DNA from 3 places in the Pseudomonas sihuiensis genome. Region 1 is predicted to be linked to each of the others. Evidence: riboswitches for the same ligand, from Rfam matches in the RefSeq annotation. Region 1 holds a riboswitch; each other region holds the start of a gene.
The links. Region 1 has a riboswitch for cobalamin ahead of BLT86_RS14665 (energy-coupling factor ABC transporter permease). Riboswitches for the same ligand answer to the same signal wherever they lie in the genome.
Positions count from the first base shown of each region.

Region 2: another riboswitch for cobalamin. It lies ahead of cobG (precorrin-3B synthase); the one in region 1 lies ahead of BLT86_RS14665 (energy-coupling factor ABC transporter permease).
Region 3: another riboswitch for cobalamin. It lies ahead of BLT86_RS18940 (TonB-dependent receptor); the one in region 1 lies ahead of BLT86_RS14665 (energy-coupling factor ABC transporter permease).

Region 1 covers NZ_LT629797.1:3,107,897-3,113,909, reverse strand. The annotation lists gene BLT86_RS14680 (hybrid sensor histidine kinase/response regulator) at 1-1,583, shown strand, start outside; gene BLT86_RS14675 (TetR/AcrR family transcriptional regulator) at 1,807-2,448, shown strand; gene BLT86_RS14670 (acyl-CoA dehydrogenase family protein) at 2,445-4,094, shown strand; cobalamin riboswitch at 4,136-4,338, shown strand; gene BLT86_RS14665 (energy-coupling factor ABC transporter permease) at 4,393-5,073, shown strand; gene BLT86_RS14660 (hypothetical protein) at 5,083-5,805, opposite strand; gene amn (AMP nucleosidase) at 5,871-6,013, shown strand, end outside.
Region 2 covers NZ_LT629797.1:4,033,335-4,039,347, reverse strand. The annotation lists gene BLT86_RS18980 (AraC family transcriptional regulator) at 1-155, opposite strand, end outside; gene cobJ (precorrin-3B C(17)-methyltransferase) at 556-2,205, opposite strand; gene BLT86_RS18970 (precorrin-2 C(20)-methyltransferase) at 2,329-3,072, opposite strand; gene BLT86_RS18965 (precorrin-8X methylmutase) at 3,069-3,695, opposite strand; gene cobG (precorrin-3B synthase) at 3,688-5,001, opposite strand; cobalamin riboswitch at 5,095-5,419, opposite strand; gene cbiE (precorrin-6y C5,15-methyltransferase (decarboxylating) subunit CbiE) at 5,600-6,013, shown strand, end outside.
Region 3 covers NZ_LT629797.1:4,026,575-4,032,587, reverse strand. The annotation lists gene cbiE (precorrin-6y C5,15-methyltransferase (decarboxylating) subunit CbiE) at 1-42, shown strand, start outside; gene BLT86_RS18950 (cobalt-precorrin-6A reductase) at 39-758, shown strand; gene BLT86_RS18945 ((2Fe-2S) ferredoxin domain-containing protein) at 910-1,608, shown strand; cobalamin riboswitch at 1,711-1,904, shown strand; gene BLT86_RS18940 (TonB-dependent receptor) at 2,239-4,347, shown strand; gene BLT86_RS18935 (ABC transporter ATP-binding protein) at 4,347-5,117, shown strand; gene BLT86_RS18930 (ABC transporter substrate-binding protein) at 5,117-6,013, shown strand, end outside.

The DNA.
Region 1 (6,013 bases):
GGGTCGATCGCCTGTTGCTGCTGCTGATGGCCTGCGGCGCCGTGGTGATGATCCTGGCGCTGAGCGTCAGTTATGCCACGGCATTGCGTCTGGCCACCTACCTGGCCCTGCTGTTCACCGTGGTGATCTTCGCTGCTGGGGTGCTTGCCTGGCTGCGCGGTATGCGCGTGGCGCGTTACTTCATCTTCGCCTGGACCGCCTTTCTCATCGGCGGCATCGTCAACACGCTGATGGTGCTGGGCTACCTGCCCAACGTCTTTCTCACCATGTATGCCAGCCAGATCGGCTCGGCGCTGGAAGTGGGCCTGCTGTCGCTGGCGCTGGCTGACCGCATCAACGCGATGAAGGAAGAGCGCACGCGCATTCTCCAGGAGGCCGGACGCAAGCTCGAAACGCTGAACCAGGAACTGGCCGACAGCAACCGTTTCAAGGATGAATTCCTCGCCACCGTGACCCATGAGCTGCGTACGCCGATGAACGGGGTGATCGGCTCGCTGGAACTGATGCAGACGGTGAAGATGGACATCGAACTGGAGCAGTACCAGAAGACCGCCGCAGCGTCCGCGCGCGACATGATGCGCATGGTCAACGACATCCTCGCGCTCACCGAATTGCAGGCTGGCAAGCTCTATCCGCGGCGCGAGACGTTCAGCCTGCGCGGGCTGTTCGATGGTCTGCGTGCCCAGTATGCGGCGCGCGCCGAAGACAAGGGGCTGACGTTCGCCCTGGAGCTGGACGACAACCTGCCCGACACCCTGGAAGGCGACGCGGCCAAGCTGGCACAGGCGCTGGGCTATCTGCTGGACAACGCCATCAAGTTCACCAGCCAGGGCGGCGTGACCTTGCAGGTCGGCCGCGTCGGTAGCGTGGGCAGCAACCTGCCGTTGAGTGTGGTGGTCAGCGATACGGGGATCGGATTCGCGCCCGGCGACGGCGACCTTTACCAGCGCTTCCATCAACTCGATGGCTCGATGACGCGCAAGTACGGCGGCCTGGGCATCGGCCTGGCGATCTGCAGGCAACTGGTCGACCTGCTTGGTGGCGTGCTCAGTCACGAGTCGCAGCCGGGGCAGGGCAGTCGGTTTCGCCTCGATGTGCCGCTGACTCTGCCGCTGCAACCTCAGGTCAGCGATGTTCGCCCGGCACGGCCGCAGGGTGGCGCGCTGCAGCGCCAGGCGCAGCAATGCACGGTACTGATCGTCGAGGACAATGCGATCAACCAGCTGGTAACCCGCGGCATGTTGCTCAAGCTCGGCTACCGCGTGCGCACTGCCGACAATGGTGCCGAGGCGCTGGAGTTGCTGCGCGGCGAGACGGTGGATGCGGTGCTGCTCGACTGCCAGATGCCGGTGATGGACGGCTTCGCCACCTGCCGCGCACTGCGCGCCCTGCCGGGCTGCGCCGAGCTGCCGGTGCTGGCGATCACCGCGCACAGCCACAGCGGCGACCGCGAGCGCTGTCTGGCTGCGGGCATGAGCGACTACCTGGCGAAACCGGTGAAATTCGACGAGTTGCGCGTGCTGCTGCATGACTGGGTGCTGTGCCGCCCGGCAACGGTTTCCGGTGGCGCCGCGCCGGTCTGACTCTTTCGCAGGGCGTGATGAAGCCGCTGGGCCCTGTAGGAGCCGGCTTGCCGGTGATGCTTGGCGACTGTCAGATCGATGATCGCCAGCAAGCTGGCTCCTACAAGTGCAGCTTTGCACGAGCAACCTCTTTCCCGATTCGGCGGCAGATTTGGCCGGATCGTCCCTTTAGCCATGGTCTGAATCCTGATTCACTGCATGCAGGTGAATCAGGATTCAGACCATGGCTTATCGCACCACCGAAGCTCGACTCGATCGCGACCAAGCGTTGCGCGCGCGTATTCTCGACTGCGCCTTGCTGCGAGTAGCCGAGGGCGGTTTCGCCGCCCTGACCATGCAGGCGTTGGCCGACGATGTTGGCATCGCCACCGGTAGTCTGTACCGCCACTTTCGCAGCAAGGGTGAACTGGCCGCCGAGGTATTCGCCAGCGCCAGCCAGCGTGAGGTAGATGCTCTGGCCGCAGCCTTGCGTGGGCCGGGCAGCGCCAGTGAGCGCCTGCGCATCGGCCTGGAACAGTTCGCTGCCCGCGCCTGGCATAGCCGCCGCCTGGCCTTCGCACTGATCGCCGAACCGGTCGACCCGGAAGTCGACGAGCAGCGCCTGCTCTATCGCGAAGCCTACGCCGAACTGTTCATCGATCTGCTGGAGGAGGGTGCCGGCGCCGGTGAGTTTCGCGTCGAGCAGATTGGCCTGATGGCGGCCTGCCTGGTCGGCGCCATTGCCGAAGCGCTGGTCGGCCCTCTGTCGCCACCTGCTCGCGCCGCTCGTGAAGCAGGCCAACCCACCCTGGAGCTGGCTCAGGTCAGCGCCAGTCTTGCCACCTTCTGTCTGCGCGCCGTCGGCGCCAAGGAGCCCATGCGATGAAACCCAGCCTGCATGCCGAAACCCACGAGGTGTTCAACCAGGTACCGAGCCTCGATGGTGCCAATCTCTATCGCCTCGACCTGCCGCTGCAGGAGTGGATTCGCCGCTACGATGGCGCCTGGGCCCACGAGCGTTTGAGCGCCTATGGTGCGCTGGCCGGCGGCGCCCTGATGCAGGCCGGCTTTCTTGCCAACGAGAACAAACCGGTGTTCAAGAGTCATGATCGCTACGGCAATCGCATCGACCTGGTCGAGTTTCACCCGGCCTACCACGAGCTGATGCGCACGGCGGTCGAGCATGGCCTGCCGTCGCTGCCCTGGACCGATCCGCGCGCCGGCGCCCATGTCGCCCGTGCCGGCCTGACCTATATGCACAGCCAGGCCGAAGCGGCCAGCGGTTGCCCGTTGACCATGACCTTCGCTGCCGTGCCGGCCATCCGCCTGCAGCCCAACGTGGCCGAGCAGTGGCTGCCGAAGATCCTCGCCACCGAGTACGACCCACGCAACCTGCCGATGGAGCAGAAGACGGGCGTGACCATCGGTATGGCCATGACCGAGAAGCAGGGCGGCACCGACGTGCGTGCCAACACCACCCGCGCTTATCCCATCGGCCTCGGCGGGCCGGGGCAGGGCTATGAGCTGGTGGGCCACAAGTGGTTCTGCTCGGCGCCGATGTGCGACGCCTTCCTCACCCTGGCCTACACCGACAAGGGCCTGTCGTGCTTCCTGCTGCCGCGTCACCGCCCGGACGGCACGCGCAACGCGTTCTACATCCAGCGCCTGAAGAACAAGCTGGGCAACTGGGCCAACGCCTCCAGCGAGGTGGAGTACCGTGGCGCTTTCGCCTGGATGCTCGGCGAGGAAGGGCGCGGCGTGCCGACCATCATCGAAATGGTGGCCATGACCCGCTTCGATTGCATGGTCGGTTCCAGCAGCCTGATGCGCCAGGCGCTGACCCAGGCTGCGCACCACTGCGCGCATCGCCAGGTGGGTGGCAAGCTGCTCGCCGACCAGCCGCTGATGCAGAACGTGCTGGCCGACCTGGCGCTGGAGAGCGAAGCCGCGCTGGCCCTGTGCATGCGCATGGGCCGCGCGCTGGATCACGCGCATGACGCGCAGGAAGACAAGTTCGCTCGTCTGGTCACTGCCGTGGGCAAGTACTGGATCTGCAAGCGCGCGCCGGAAATGATCTACGAGGCCAGCGAATGCATGGGCGGTGCGGGCTATGTCGAGGAAACCATCATGCCGCGCCTGTACCGCGAAGCACCGGTCAACTCGATCTGGGAAGGCTCGGGCAACGTGCAATGTCTGGACGTGCTGCGCGCGCTGTCCAAGGAGCCCGGCGTACTCGATGCGCTGTTCGCCGAGCTGGGCGATGGCCACGGCGATGCCCGCCTGAAGGCGCATATCCAGCGCCTGAAGGCAGATTTCGCTGATACAGCCGATATCCAGTACCGCGCCCGCCAGCTCACCGAAGACATGGCCGTGGCACTGCAGGCCAAGCTGCTGCTGGAGGCCGGCAACGCCACGGTGTCCGACGCCTTTATCGCCAGTCGCCTGGAAGGCCGCGGCCGCGTCTACGGCACCCTGCCGCGCGGCGTCGACGTCGAGGCGCTGCTGGCGCGTAGCACGCCGCACCTGGTCTGAGCGAGGGCCGCCCGGCACGCTGTTTTTTAGCCGGGCAGGCGAGTAATCTTGCCGCCGATGGTTCTGCGTGCACGTCTGTGACGCGGATGAAAAGGGAACAGGGTGCGGCGAATCTCGCCAATGCCCTGGCTGCCCCCGCAACTGTAAGCGGCGAACGATGCCCTCATGCCACTGACTTCGGTCGGGAAGGCGGGCGAAGTGCCAAGCCGTGAGCCAGGAGACCTGCCATCGACAACGGGCGTTTCGCCCACCCCCCTTATCCGAATCGTCGCGCGGTGGGCGCGGCAAAGGAACTCGCATGCATATCGAACCCGGTGTCGTCGAAGGCGCCAAGATCCTGCTCAGCTACGCAACGGTCGTCACCGCTTTCGGCCTGACCGCCAAACTCGCCCTGGACAGCGTACGCAACAACGGCGGTGTCGCCGCCCTGGCGCTACGCAGCCTGCTGACCACCGCCCTGGTATTCTGCTTCTTCGAAGTGTTCCCGCATCATGCGGTGGGCGTTTCCGAGGTGCATCTGATCCTCGGCTCGACCCTGCTCCTGCTGTTCGGCGCCGGTGCTGCTGCCATTGGCCTGGCCGCGGGGCTGTTGTTGCAGGGGCTGCTGTTCGCCCAGTTCGACCTGCCGCAGTACGGCATGAACGTCACCACGCTGTTGATCCCGCTGTGGGGTATCAGCCTGCTGGCCAAGCGCATCGTCGCGCCGGGGACCGCGTACGTCGATCTTTCCTACAAGCAGGCGCTGGCGCTTTCGACCGCTTATCAGGGCGGCATCGTCGCATGGGTCGGGTTCTGGGCCTTCTATGGTCACGGCTTCTCCAGCGAAAACCTGGCAGCAGTGGGCAGCTTCGGCCTGGCCTACATGAGCGTGATCCTGGTCGAGCCGCTGATCGACCTGGGCGTGCTGGCCGCTGCCAAGGCGCTGTCGCGTTTCAGCCAGGGGCCGCTGTTCAACGTGCGCCTGCATCAGCCGGCCTGAACCGGTCGCTCAGCGGCGGCGTTGCCAGATCATCTTGCCGGTATTGCTCTCGGTGACCAGGTACTGGTCGCTGAAGCGGTAGTAGGCGGCGGGTTGATAGTCGGCGGCGCCAGCCAGGCGCACCATCAGCATGCCGCCCTGGCTGCGCCAGTGGCCGCTGTACTGCACCTCGCCTGGGCTGTCGTAGCTCCAGTCGCCTCCGCCGCCGACCGCGCGGCTCCACTGGGTGACGCTGCCGTCGGCATTCAACTGCAGGGTCATCAGGGTGTTGAACGAGGCGAGGCTGGCAGCGCCGCTGTTGATGATCTTCTCGTGTACCCAGGTGCCGACCAGTGTCGGGTCCAGCGTGCCTGACGTAGGTGGCGTCGCAATCGCCGCCTCGCGCTGAAATAGCGCCTGGCGTTCCAATACTTCCCCGTTTCTTGGGTTACGCGCAGCGATACTGGCGTTGAGCATCGCGTTGGCGTAGGTCGCGTTCATGTTCGCCAGTAGCAGGCCCGATTGCGGGTCGCTGATCTCGGCGCGCAGCAGCTTGCCGTCGTAGCGACCTTTGACGACCAGGCGCAGGTGCTGGCTCTCGACGTACTCGCCTTCCACCACGGCGTCGTTCTGGCGCAGGATCAGCTCGCTCGGCTGGCCGTCGAGCGTGGTTCGGTAGTGGCCATCGAGTTCACCGGCTTGAGCGCTTGAGCATGAGGCCATGGCCAGCAGCAGAACGATTGCACGAGGCATGATGGTGACCTCTGACGAATTGATCCAAGCCTAGCCGTTGGCAGCGATAGGCGGGGGATCGCGCTATGTTTTCGTCAACGTATGCAGGCAAGATAGGCGCGTACGTTCAGTCAGGAAGATGCACTGTGAAAGCCTGCTCAGATGATTTCATCATTGCCTACACCCCCGAAGAGGCCGTCGACCGCCTCGCCGCCCTGCATCAGGAAGC
Region 2 (6,013 bases), 930 kb from region 1:
CGGCAGTGGAACTGCTGCACGCCCTGCTCGGTAAAGCCGATCAGGTAGCTGTCGTGCCAGTGCGGGTCGTAGGCGTGGCCCTCGAAATGCGCACGGATCACCTCGATGCCGGTATCGGCATCCTGCTTGAGGTCGACCCAAGATTGCGCGTTCATCGCCTGTTGCCCATTTGTGCTGTGAACGCTTGAGCTTACCGCGTTCGGCGAACAGGACTAGAAGGTTTGTGCAGGCGTGCCATTCGTAGGAGCCGGCTTGCCGGCGATCAAGGTGTCCGACGGTGCTGGATCGCCCGCAAGCGGGCTCCTACGGGTTGGGATACCGGCACTTGGTGCGTGGGTCTGTAAGGTGTGCGTAGACGCGCTTTTCGTAGGAGCCGGCTTGCCGGCGATCAGTATGTCCGACGGTGCTGGATCGCCCGCAAGCGGGCTCCTACGGGTTGGGATATCGGCACTTGGCGCGTAGGTTTGTAAGGTGCGCGCAGACGCGCTTTTCGTAGGAGCCGGCTTGCCGGCGATCAATGTGTTCGACGGTGCTGGATCGCCCGCAAGCGGGCTCCTACAGATCGGGATACCAGCGCGGCGTATAGACCCACTCGCCGCTATCGGCACGGGGGAAGCGACGGGTCTGGCTGGAGCCGATGATCACCAGGGTGCGCATATCCACCATCTCCGGGCTCAGCTCGCCTAGGGTGAGGTTGCGCAGGGACTCGGCGGGGCGGCCAATGTCGCGGCCGAGCACCACCAGGGTCTGCGGTTCGCGGTGCTGGCGCAGCAGCTCCAGGGCGCGACCGAGCTGCCACGGCCGGGCCTTGGAGATCGGGTTGTAGAAGGCCATGGCCAGATCGGCGATGGCGGCATGCTGCAGGCGTTTTTCGATCACCGCCCAAGGCTTGAGGTTGTCAGATAGTGAGATCAAGCAGAAGTCGTGACCCAGCGGCGCGCCGGCCTTGGCGGCGGTGGCCAGGGCGGCGGAGACGCCCGGCAGCACTTCCAGCTCGACGCTGTGCCAGGCTTCGTTTTGCGGGCTTTCCAGCGCCTCCATCACGGCGGCAGCCATGGCGAACACGCCGGGGTCGCCCGAGGAGATCATCACCACCCGCCGACCGCTGGCGGCCAGTTCGAAGGCGTGGGCGGCGCGCTGCAGCTCCTCGCGGTTGTCGCTGGGGTGCACGCATTGATCGGCGCGCAGCGGGCCGGCCATTTTCACGTAGGTGTCGTAGCCGAGCAGGTCTTCGGCTTCGTCGAGGGCACGGCGCACGGCGGGCGTCATATGTTCGGCGGCGCCGGGGCCGAGGCCGACCACGCTGAGGCGGCCACGGCGCTGGCCGAGGCGTTCGATATCCAGTGGTTGTTCGCCCAGCAGCAGGCGCAGGCCGTCGCCGGCATGGTGCTCGGGCGGCAGCTCGGCTGTGCTGTGAATAAAGCGCAGTGGCAGGTTCAACTCGGCTGCAGCAGCGTGTAGCTCGGCATTGGCCATCCAGTCTTTGTCCGCGAGCAAAACGGCCAGCGCTTGCGGCGCCAGGTTGGCATCGCTATACGCCTGCTGCAGGCGAGCCGGTAGGTCGGCGCCGGGGCGTTCGATAAGTGCGGCGGCGCTGCGCGGGTGGATCAGCAGTTCGTCGGCCCTCGGTGGACGTTGCTCGGCGGTGACATGGATAACCCGCGACGCGGTCTTATCTACCGGCAGCTGCGCCGCCTCCAGCCAGGGCGCCTCGCCTTCGATACGCACGCTTTCGCCGCCGAGCAGGTCGCTGACGAAGCGCTTGCCTTGTTGTAGGTCGGCCAGCGCGTAGCCGGCCGGTGGTTCCAGCAGACAGGTGCCGAAGCGCAGCTCGCCGCTGGTGGTGATGGCCGGCGTCACACCCAGGTGCGCGGCGATCTCGCGGGCCAGGCGGTTGACCCCGGCCAGGCCACCGAGCAGCGGCACCACGGCGCTGCCGTCTTCGGCCAGGGCCAGTACCGGCGGCTCGGCGCCTTTTTCCGCCAGCAGCGCGGCCAGGCTGCGGATGACGATGCCGGCGGCGCACAGCACCAGCAGCGGCTGGCCGGCGCGATACAGGGCGCGCAGGTGTTCGCCGAAGTCGTCGTAGTGACGTTCGGCGCCATCGGCACGGCCGCGCAGGCCATGGATCACGGCCTGTGGATAAAGTGACTTGAGGCGTTGTGCAGTGGCCAGCGCGCTGGCGCCGAGGATGACGATGTTCATGCGGTAAATCCTTGCAATCCGGGGAATGGGTTTCCCGGGGTGCATCCGTATACGGTCTTGAGACGGGTAGGGCGGGTGCAACCCGCCAGCTCGCTGCAGGCGGGTTGCACCCGCCCTACGGCATTACCCCCGCCATTTCTGCCCAGGCACCAGAATCATGGAAAAGTACGGCGAATCCATGGGCTCTACCTCGTCCAGCGGCACGATCTTCTGGCTAACCATGGTCGCGCGTTCGACGTAATGGGCGCGGTCGTCCAGGCCGAGCTTGCGCAGCACGCGGCGCACCTTGTCGAAGTTGCGCCCGAGCTTCATCACAACCGCCGCTTCGGCGTCGCGCAGGCGCTGTTCCAGCTCGTCTTCCGGCAGCACGCCAGAGAGCACGCTCAAGCTCTGGTTGCGGTAGACCAGCGGCGTGCCCAGCACCGAGGCGCAGCCGAGCATGGAGCAGACGCCGGGCACCACCTCCACCTTGTAGCGGTCGGCCAGGCGGTCGTGCAGGTACATGTAGGAGCCGTAGAAGAACGGGTCGCCTTCGCAGATCACCGCCACGTCCTGGCCGGCGTCCAGTAATTGGGCGATCTGCTGCGCGCAGGTGTCGTAGAAGTCGGCGATCACATCCTCGTAGGACAGCGGCGGGGCGAGCTTCTCGGTGGTCACCGGGTAGACCAGCGGTAGGCGCTGTTGGGCGGCGTCCAGGTGCTCTTCGATGATGCCGAAGGCATTGCCGCCATGGCCGGCATTGTGCTTGGCCTTAGCCACGAAGTAGGCCACCACCGGCGCGCTTTTGAGCAGGCGCAGCGCCTTGAGGGTAAGTAGCTCGGGGTCGCCGGGGCCGACGCCGAGACCGAGTAGACGACCGGCCATCATTCCACCTCCGAGGCGAGGGCGTTGACTGCCGCCACTGCCATGGCGCTGCCGCCGCGGCGACCACGGACGATCACGTAGGGCACGCCACGGCTGTCTGCGGCCAGCGCATCTTTCGATTCTGCCGCGCCGATAAAGCCCACCGGCATGCCGATGATCAGCGCCGGTTTCGGCGCGCCGGCGTCGAGCATTTCCAGCAGGTAGAACAGCGCAGTGGGCGCGTTGCCGATCACCACCACGCTGCCTTCCAGATGTTCACGCCAGTGTTCCAGAGCCACCGCCGAGCGGGTGTTGCCCAACTCGCGGGCCAGCTCCGGTACGCCGGCGTCGTGCAGGGTGCAGATCACCTGGTTGTTCGCCGGCAGGCGCGGGCGGGTGATGCCCTCGGCGACCATGCGCGCATCGCAGAGGATCGGCGCGCCGGCTAGCAGGGCGGCGCGGCCAGCGGCGCCAGCACCGGGGGAGAAGCGCAGGTCCTCCACCACATCGACCATGCCGCAGGCATGGATCACCCGCACGGCGAGTTTTTCCAGGTCGGCGGGGATGCCATCGAGGTTGGCCTCGGCGCGGATGGTGGCGAAGGAGCGGCGGTAGATTTCCTGGCCGTCGCGGATGTAATCAAGCATCGGGGGTTCCTGCGGGGTGTTGGCGGGCGAACCAGGCGCCGGCTTCGTCGATGGTCATGGCTGGCGCCAGCAGACGGCCGAAACCGGGCGCCTCGGGTGTGCGTTGGTAGAGCTGGTAGTGATCGGGCGTGCTGGCCAGCAGGGTATAGGGCAGCACGCGGGCGCTGGCGCAACTGCGCGGGCAGGCGCTGAGATGCACCTGCGGGCGGGCGCCGCTTTCGCGCAGCAGCTCCGCCAGGTGCAGGGCGTGGTGTTTGCTATCGGCCAGGCCGCGCTCGCAGGCCGCCGCGCCGGTGCAGGCGACCAGGCCGAGCAGCGGTTCGTCGATATGCGTCAGCAGGCCGAGCTCGCCTAGCGCCGCCAGCAGCTCACCGCTGGCGGCTTCCGGCACATTGCCCAGCAGCACGCCCTGCCAGGGCGTCAGGCGTAAATTTCCATCGCCGTGGTGCTCGCTCAGTTGGGCCAGCGTCAACAGTTGCTCGGCGTGCAGCCGGCCTAGTTGGGCGCCAGCAGCGACCATACACAGGCCGCTCTGCGCCTGTGGATAAATACCAGCCGGGACGTGGTCGAGCGGAGCGCTCTGCTGCCAATTTACAGGCACCGGTTGCAAGGGAAAATCCAGACGTGCTTGCAGACGTTGCAGCAGTTCGTCGGCTGGGATCTGTTGCAGCAACTGGCGCATGCGCGATTGCTCGGGAGTCGCCAGTTCGAGGAACAGCAGCAGGAGTTGGCGCACCAGCTCTACGCCGTGTGTCGCTTCGATGCGCGCCAGCGGCGTCTCGGCAGGGCAGCCGGCCAGGCCCAGCAGCAGGTGCTGCTCGTTCTCGGCGACCAGCCATAGATCGTGTGGGTGTTCGCGCATGGCCAGGGCTTCGCCGCCGTCCAGTTGCAGGGCGAACTTGGGTGAAAGGGCATGTAGTGCCGGGGTGTCCTGCAACAGGTCGAGCAACTGGCCAGCCAGCGGGCGTACGTCCAGCCTCGCTTGCGGGTCGAGGCCGGCGGCAGGGCTGAGCATCAGGTTGCGCACGTCGTCGGCGGCGGCCACTCGCGGGCCGAGGCCGGCACCGAGGAGGGCATCGATCAGCGGCGCTTCCTGGCCGGGGAGCACGCCACGAATTTGCAGGTTGCTGCGGTTGGTAAGCTCCAGCACGCCACTGGCATGCTGCCGCGCTGCCTCGGCAATCGCCCGCGCCTGGGTGCTGCGCAGCACGCCGCCAGGCAGCTTGATGCGGCAGATGCCACCGTCCAGCGCAGGCACGATGCGCAGCAGGCCGGGGCAGGCGGAAGGGCGGACGGATGTGGGCAAGCGGTCACCTGTGGATAACGACGCGGCGACCGAACCAGCGAAATCCCATAGGGGACTCCATGGCATCGGTACACCCCGCCCGATGTTGGCACTCGCGACCAGCGTTCGTCGGCAGGTCTCCTGGCTGACAGGTCTTGATCCGCTGCGCCTTCCCGGTACAGGCCGTTGAAAAACTATCTGCGTTGGCAATACGGCGTTAAAAACGGCCTCAAAATGCTCATTTACAACACGTAAACTGCGTTTTTTCGGTCGTTTTTGCCTTGTCTTGCCTGCCTCGCTTACGTTTTTCAGCGGCCTGTTTCCAGTGGCCGATTGCGTTGGACTCGCTGTTTACAGTTGCGGGGGCAGCCACGGTTTTACCGTGTTCCCTCTTGGGGAAACTCTGAAATGGCCATTTACCGTCACTCCCGCGAAGGCGGGAGCCCAGGTAGTACTGAGATTCTGGATTCCCGCCTGCGCGGGAATAACGACTATTTCAGAGTTTCCTTAGGCCCTTTACTGAGTCGTATCGACTCAAGGGCACCGACGAAGGCGCTATTATGCCCGCTTTGCCCCGAGCGCGGACAGGCGGTCCGTCGGGCCTGTGCGAGGACATTGGATGAAACCCTGGTTGACCCTGGTCGGCATCGGCGAAGACGGCTATCCCGGCCTGGGCAAGGCCGCGCGCCGTGCTCTGCTGGCGGCCACGCGCGTCGTCGGCGCGCCGCGCCAGCTGGCGCTGCTGCCGCCGTGCATCAGCGGCGAGCGGGAAACCTGGCCCAGCCCGTTCGATCTGCAGCCGTTGCTGGCCCGACGCGGCGAGGCCGTGTGCGTGCTGGCCAGTGGCGACCCGATGTTCTACGGCGTCGGCGCCAGCTTGGCGCGGCAGGTGCCGGCCGACGAGTTGCAGGTTTTGCCTGCGCCGTCCTCGGTGTCGCTGGCGTCGGCGCGCCTGGGCTGGCCGCTGCAGGAGATGGAAGTGGTCTCCTTGGTCGGGCGGCCGCTGGCCACGCTCAACGGCCGGCTGTTTCCC
Region 3 (6,013 bases), 920 kb from region 1:
GCGGCGCTGCCGATCACCCTGCTGGCGGTGCGCAAACCGTGAGCGCACGCATCCTGTTGCTCGGTGGCACCACCGAGGCGCTGCGTCTGGCGCGTCGACTGGGGTCGGAAACCATCTACAGCCTGGCCGGCCTTGGTCGCGTGCCGGATGAGCTGGCCTGCTGCGTGCGCGTCGGCGGCTTTGGCGGTGCCGAAGGCCTGGCGGCCTTTATCGACCGCGAAGGCATCGAGCTGCTGCTGGATCTGACCCACCCCTATGCGGCGCAGATCAGCCATAACGCGGCCCGCGCTGCAGAACTGGCGGGCGTGCCATGCTGGGCATTGCGGCGCCCTGGCTGGCAACCGGGTCCGGGTGACGACTGGCGCGAGGTGGAAGGCTGGGATGAACTGACCCGTGCGCTGGCACCTTTCGAGCGGCCGTTTTTCACCTCCGGCCGCGAGCCGCTGGCGCATTTGCACGAGATTCCCGCGCACCAGCACTGGACGGTGCGCTGCCTGCAGGCCGAGCCGGCACCAACCCGCGCCGAGATCATCGGTGCCCGTGGGCCTTTCTCCCTGGAGGAGGAACGCGCGCTGTTCGCCCGTATCCGCTGCGACGTGCTGGTAAGCAAGAACAGCGGCAGCGCCTCCACCGAGCCAAAGTTGCAGGTGGCCCGTGAGCTGGGCTTGCCGGTGTTGCTGCTGCGCCGGCCTGAGTTGCCGGCGGTAACGCGTGAGTTCGCGGAGTTGGGCGCTCTCTACGAGGCGCTGTCCTTGTAGGGCGGGTGAAACCCGCCAACGCCGGCCTGGCGGCCTTACGCCTGCGCTGATTCCGTAGGGTGCGCCGCGCGCACCGGGCCTTCTATTACCCGCCGGATTGCCTCCGGACCACGACGCGCTGCTAGACTGCCGGCCCGTTCTGGAGACCGTCATGAGCCAAACCCCCTACGCCCGCGTTCTGTTCATCGGCCCCGGCCTGGGTCGTGGGGCATCGTCCGAGCGTCTGCAGCAGCGCATTGAAGCGTTGCTCGGCGAGGCGCATCTGCATGACAGCGAGCAGGATGGCTTCTGGCAGGCCATCGATGAGGCGCCGCGCCCGCTGCTGGTGGTCGATCTGGAGCCGCGCGCCGATGCTGCGCACCGTGATTGGCTGCGCGAGCGCATCGCCGAACGGGGCGACGGCGCCGAGGTGTTCGTGGTCTGCACGGCACTGGAGGACACCTGGCTCGATGGCCTGAGCGCACTGCTGGCGCATCGCGAAGCGCATCTGCCCTGCAGCGATGTGCCGCCCGTTCCTGCGCATCACGCCTGGTCGCAGATCCCACCGCATGCGCAGCGCCTGCTGCTGTGCAACGGCCCGCGCTGCACCCGCAAGGGCGCGCTGGGCCTGTGGAAAACTCTGCGTCAGCGGCTCAAGGCCGCGGGAAAGCTGGAGTGCGAGGGCGGTGTGCATATCACCCGCAGCCAGTGCCAGTTCCCCTGCGATCTGGGGCCGACTGCGAGCCTTTATCCACAGGGCGAGTGGTACGGCATCAAGGACGAGGCGGCGGTGATTCGCCTGGTCGATGAGCGCCTGGTGGCGGGTAGGGCGTTGCCGGAGTTGCGCATCGATGAGCAGGGCAACAATTAGCAACTCGGATTACGCCTGCGGCCAATCCAGGCTACGAGCAGTCGCCGCTAAAGCGCCTCCCGCAATTGCCCCCGCGCCTTGACTTGAGCGGGTGTGGGTGGTCATATCCGCCCCGCTTCAGGTGTCTCACGCCGCCGCGCGTGAGGTGAAACGGGAAGTCGGTTGAAGTCCGACGCTGCCCCCGCAACGGTAAGCGAGCGACCGCATCGATACGCCACTGTGCGCCCCGCGCATGGGAAGGCGATGCGTTCATGACCCTCGCAAGCCCGGAGACCGGCCTGGAGTCGTTTGTGTCTGGCAACCCGCGGTGGGCGGGCGTTGACTCCAGTAGGGCGCCGCCGTGCCCCTGTCTGCTGTTGCGCATTTCCATCGGATTGCCGTGCCTTTTCTCTTTGCGATGGAAGCAATATGGCGCGCCATTTCCGCTACAAGAACCTCTCTTCTGCATGCCTGAACGAAGGGCGTGAGCCCGTTTCAGGCTACCTGCGAAAAACGATAATGTTATGTTATAACAATAACATTATCGCCTCAGGCACCGACTGCGAAGCGTCAAGGCTGACCGCCTTCAACGCGCACACCCGGAGCCTGGAGCGTCCTGACGACTCTCCTGGAAGATCCGGAATCACTCGCGTGCAGCACCTTCTACGCCTCTGCTCCCTGCCATTCGCGCTGCTGGTCGGCGGTGTGGCCATGGCCAGCGAATCTCATGTCGATCTCCCTGCCGTCACCGTCCAGGCGTCCGCTGCCGAGGAAGGCGAGAGCGATCTGCATACGCCCACCACGTCCGGCTCGCGCCTGGAGCTGTCGGCCCTGCAAACCCCGGCCAGCACCAGCAGCCTGAGCGGCGCCGAGGTACGTGGGCGCAACAACCTCACGGTGCAGGACGCCGTGACCCGCACGCCGGGTATCAGCAGCATCGGCTCGCCCGGCAATGGCGGCACCGCGCTGTCGGCGCGCGGCTTCACCGGCCATTCGGCGACCATGCAGCTGTACGATGGCACCCGCCAGTACGTCGGCGCCGGCACCGTGACCTTCCCGGTGGACACCTGGTCGGTAGCGCGCATCGACGTGCTGCGCGGCCCGGCTTCGGTGCTCTATGGTGAGGGCGCCACCGGCGCGGTGATCAACGTGGTGCCGAAGAAGCCCTTCGCCGGCGAGATCCGCAACCAGCTGCGCCTCGGCTACGGCAGCGACGACCGCCGCCAGGCTGCGCTGGACAGCGGCGGTTCGCTGAGTGACGAACTGAGCTACCGCTTCAACATCAATCAGCAGGCCAGCAATGGTTGGGTCGACCGCGGTGATTCGGACAGCCTGGCGCTCAGCGCGGCCCTGCGCTGGGACGCCCATGACGACCTGAGCTTCACCCTGTCCCATGACCATGGCGACCAGAGCCCGATGCGTTATCTCGGCACGCCGCTGGTGGCCGGCAAGTACCGCGAGAGCATCCGCGAACGTAACTACAACGTCGCCAATGCCGACATTCGCTACAACGACCAGATCACCCGCCTGGTAAGCGACTGGCACATCAACGACGTGCTCAGTGCCAGCAACCAGCTCTACTACATCAAAACCCAGCGCTACTGGCGCAATGCCGAGGCCTTTCGCTGGCAGCCGGGCGATACGGTCGAGCGCAGCGAGTTCTACGAGATCAAGCACACCCAGGAACAGGTCGGCGACCGCCAGACCTTCACCCTCGATCACACCCTGTTCGGCCTCGATAGCCGTACCGTGATTGGTGTGGATTACAACCGCATCCACTTCGCCCGCCAGCACGATTTCGCCAGCAGCTTCAGCGACAGCGTGCCGCTGAACGGCTCCGGCGGCGGTCAGTACCAGAGCACCGACCCGCTCGGCTACGGCCCGCGCGAGCGCAACCTGGCGCGGCAGTTCTCGCTGTTCGCCGAGAACCGTACCCAGCTGACCGAGCGCCTGTCGCTGGTCACCGGGGTGCGCCGTGATCAGGTGCATCTGCAGCGCGACAACCTGATCGATGGCAGCAGCGTCGACCGCAGCCTGAGTGGCGACAATTGGCGTGCCGGGCTGGTCTTCGCCCTGACCCCCGAGCTGTCGCTGTACGGTCAGTACGCCACCAGCACCGAGGGGGTGAACAACTTGCTGACCCTGAACCCGACTCAGCAGCAGTTCGACCTCAGCGAAGCCAGGCAGAGCGAGATCGGCCTCAAGCAGATGTTCTGGGGTGGGCAGGGCGAGTGGACGCTGGCCGCCTACCATATCGTCAAGAAGAAGCTGCTCAGCCGCGCAACCCCGACCTCGCCCACCGAGCAGATCGGCCAGCAATCCTCCGATGGCCTGGAGGCCACCCTGGAATTGGCGCTGGGTCGGGGCTGGCAGGTGTCGGCCAACGCCGCCTTCGTACGCGCCGAGTACGACGACTTCGTCGAAGGCGGCGGCGACCGCAGCGGCAATCGCCCGACCAACGTGCCTAAGCGCACCGCCAACCTGTGGCTGAACAAGGCGCTCGGTAGTGGCGTGGATGCCGGTATCGGCGCGCGTTATGTCGATGCGCGTTATGCCGATACGGCCAACACCGCCAAGGTGCCTGGCTACACCGTGGTCGACGCCAACATCGCCTGGCAGGCGTTGCCGGATGTGCGCCTGGGTCTGGAGCTGAACAACCTGTTCGACCGCCAGTACGCCACCACCGCCAGCAGCGACGGCGAGCAGTGGTACCTGGGGGCGCCACGTTCGTTCTTCGTCACCGCGGATTACAGCTTCTGATGACTCCGCGTTTGCGTATTCAGGCGCTGGCCTGGTCGCCCGACGGCCAGCGTCCGCTGCTCGAGGGCATCGACTTGGACGTCGGCGACGGCGAGCTGCTGGGGTTGATCGGCCCCAACGGCAGCGGCAAGACCAGCCTGCTGCGCTGTGCCTATCGCTTCCAGCGGCCCAGCGCCGGCCAGGTCAAGCTGGACGGCGAGGCGCTGTGGCAGCGCCCGCCGCGCTGGAGTGCGCAGCGCGTGGCCGTGGTGCTGCAGGAATTTCCGCAGGACTTCGGCCTGCGCGTGCACGAGGTGGCGGCCATGGGCCGTACGCCGCACAAGGGGCTGTTCGATGGCGACGATGCCGAGGATCTGCGTCTGGTGGATGAGGCGCTGGCCCGTGTCGGTTTGAGCGACCTGGCGCAGCAGCCCTTCGCCTGCCTCTCGGGTGGCGAGAAGCAGCGCGCTCTGCTCGCCCGGGCCCTGGTGCAGCAGCCGCAAGTGCTGATCCTCGACGAGCCGACCAACCACCTCGACCCGCGCTACCAGCTCGAACTGCTGGGCCAGATCAAGGCGCTGGGCCTGGCGACGCTGGCCAGCTTCCATGATCTAAACCTGGCGGCGGCCTTCTGCGACCGCCTCTGCGTGCTCGACCAGGGCCGTCTGGTGGCCATCGGTACGCCTGCCGAGGTGCTCACCGCCGAGTTGCTGCAGCAGGTGTTCGGCCTGCAGGCGCTGGTCGATACCCATCCACTGGCGGGTCATCCGCGCATTACTTGGATTGTTTGATGAAGCGTTCATGCACGGCTGCATCTGTAGGAGCGAGCTCTGCTCGCGAACCCTGGGAAACGACAGAAGCTTCGCGAGCAAAGCTCGCTCCTACACTCGTTGGTGCAATCCTGCTGGCGCTGGCCAGCCCCGCCTGGGCCGTCACCGTCACCAGCTGCGATCGCCAACTGACCATCGAGCGCCCGCCGCAACGCGCGGTCAGCCACGACATCACCCTGACCGCCATGCTCCTGGACCTCGGCCTGAGGCAGCGCATGGTCGGCTACAGCGGCATCAGCGGCTGGAAGACCGTCGAGCCGGCCATGCAGGCGCAGCTCGATGGGCTGCCCGAACTGGCCGCGCGCTATCCGTCGCTGGAGAATCTGCTCGATGCCGACGCCGACTTCTTCTTCGCCGGCTGGAACTACGGCATGCGCATCGGCGGCGAGGTCACCCCGGCCAGCCTGGCGCGCTTCGGCATCCCGGTGTACGAGCTCAGCGAGTCCTGTGCGCACGTTATGCCCAAGCGCGTCGCCAGCCTGGACGATGTCTATACCGACCTGCGCAATCTCGGCCGCATCTTCGCCGTCGAGGAACGTGCCGAGACCCTGGTACAGGGCATGCAGGCGCGGGTGGCAGCGGTAAGTGCGCAGCTCGGTGAGCAACCGACGCGACCGCGGGTGTTCGTCTACGACAGCGGCGAGGACCTGCCCTTCAGTGCTGGCCGTTTGGGCATGCCGCAGTCGCTGATCGCCGCGGCCGGTGGGCGCAACGTGATGGACGGCGTAGCGGCCAACTGGATGCAGGTGGGTTGGGAAGCCGTGGTCGAGCAGGACCCGGAGCTGATCCTAATCGTCGATTATGGCGAACGCACGGCGGCGCAGAAGCGCGATTTTCTCCTGCAGCACCCGGCGCTG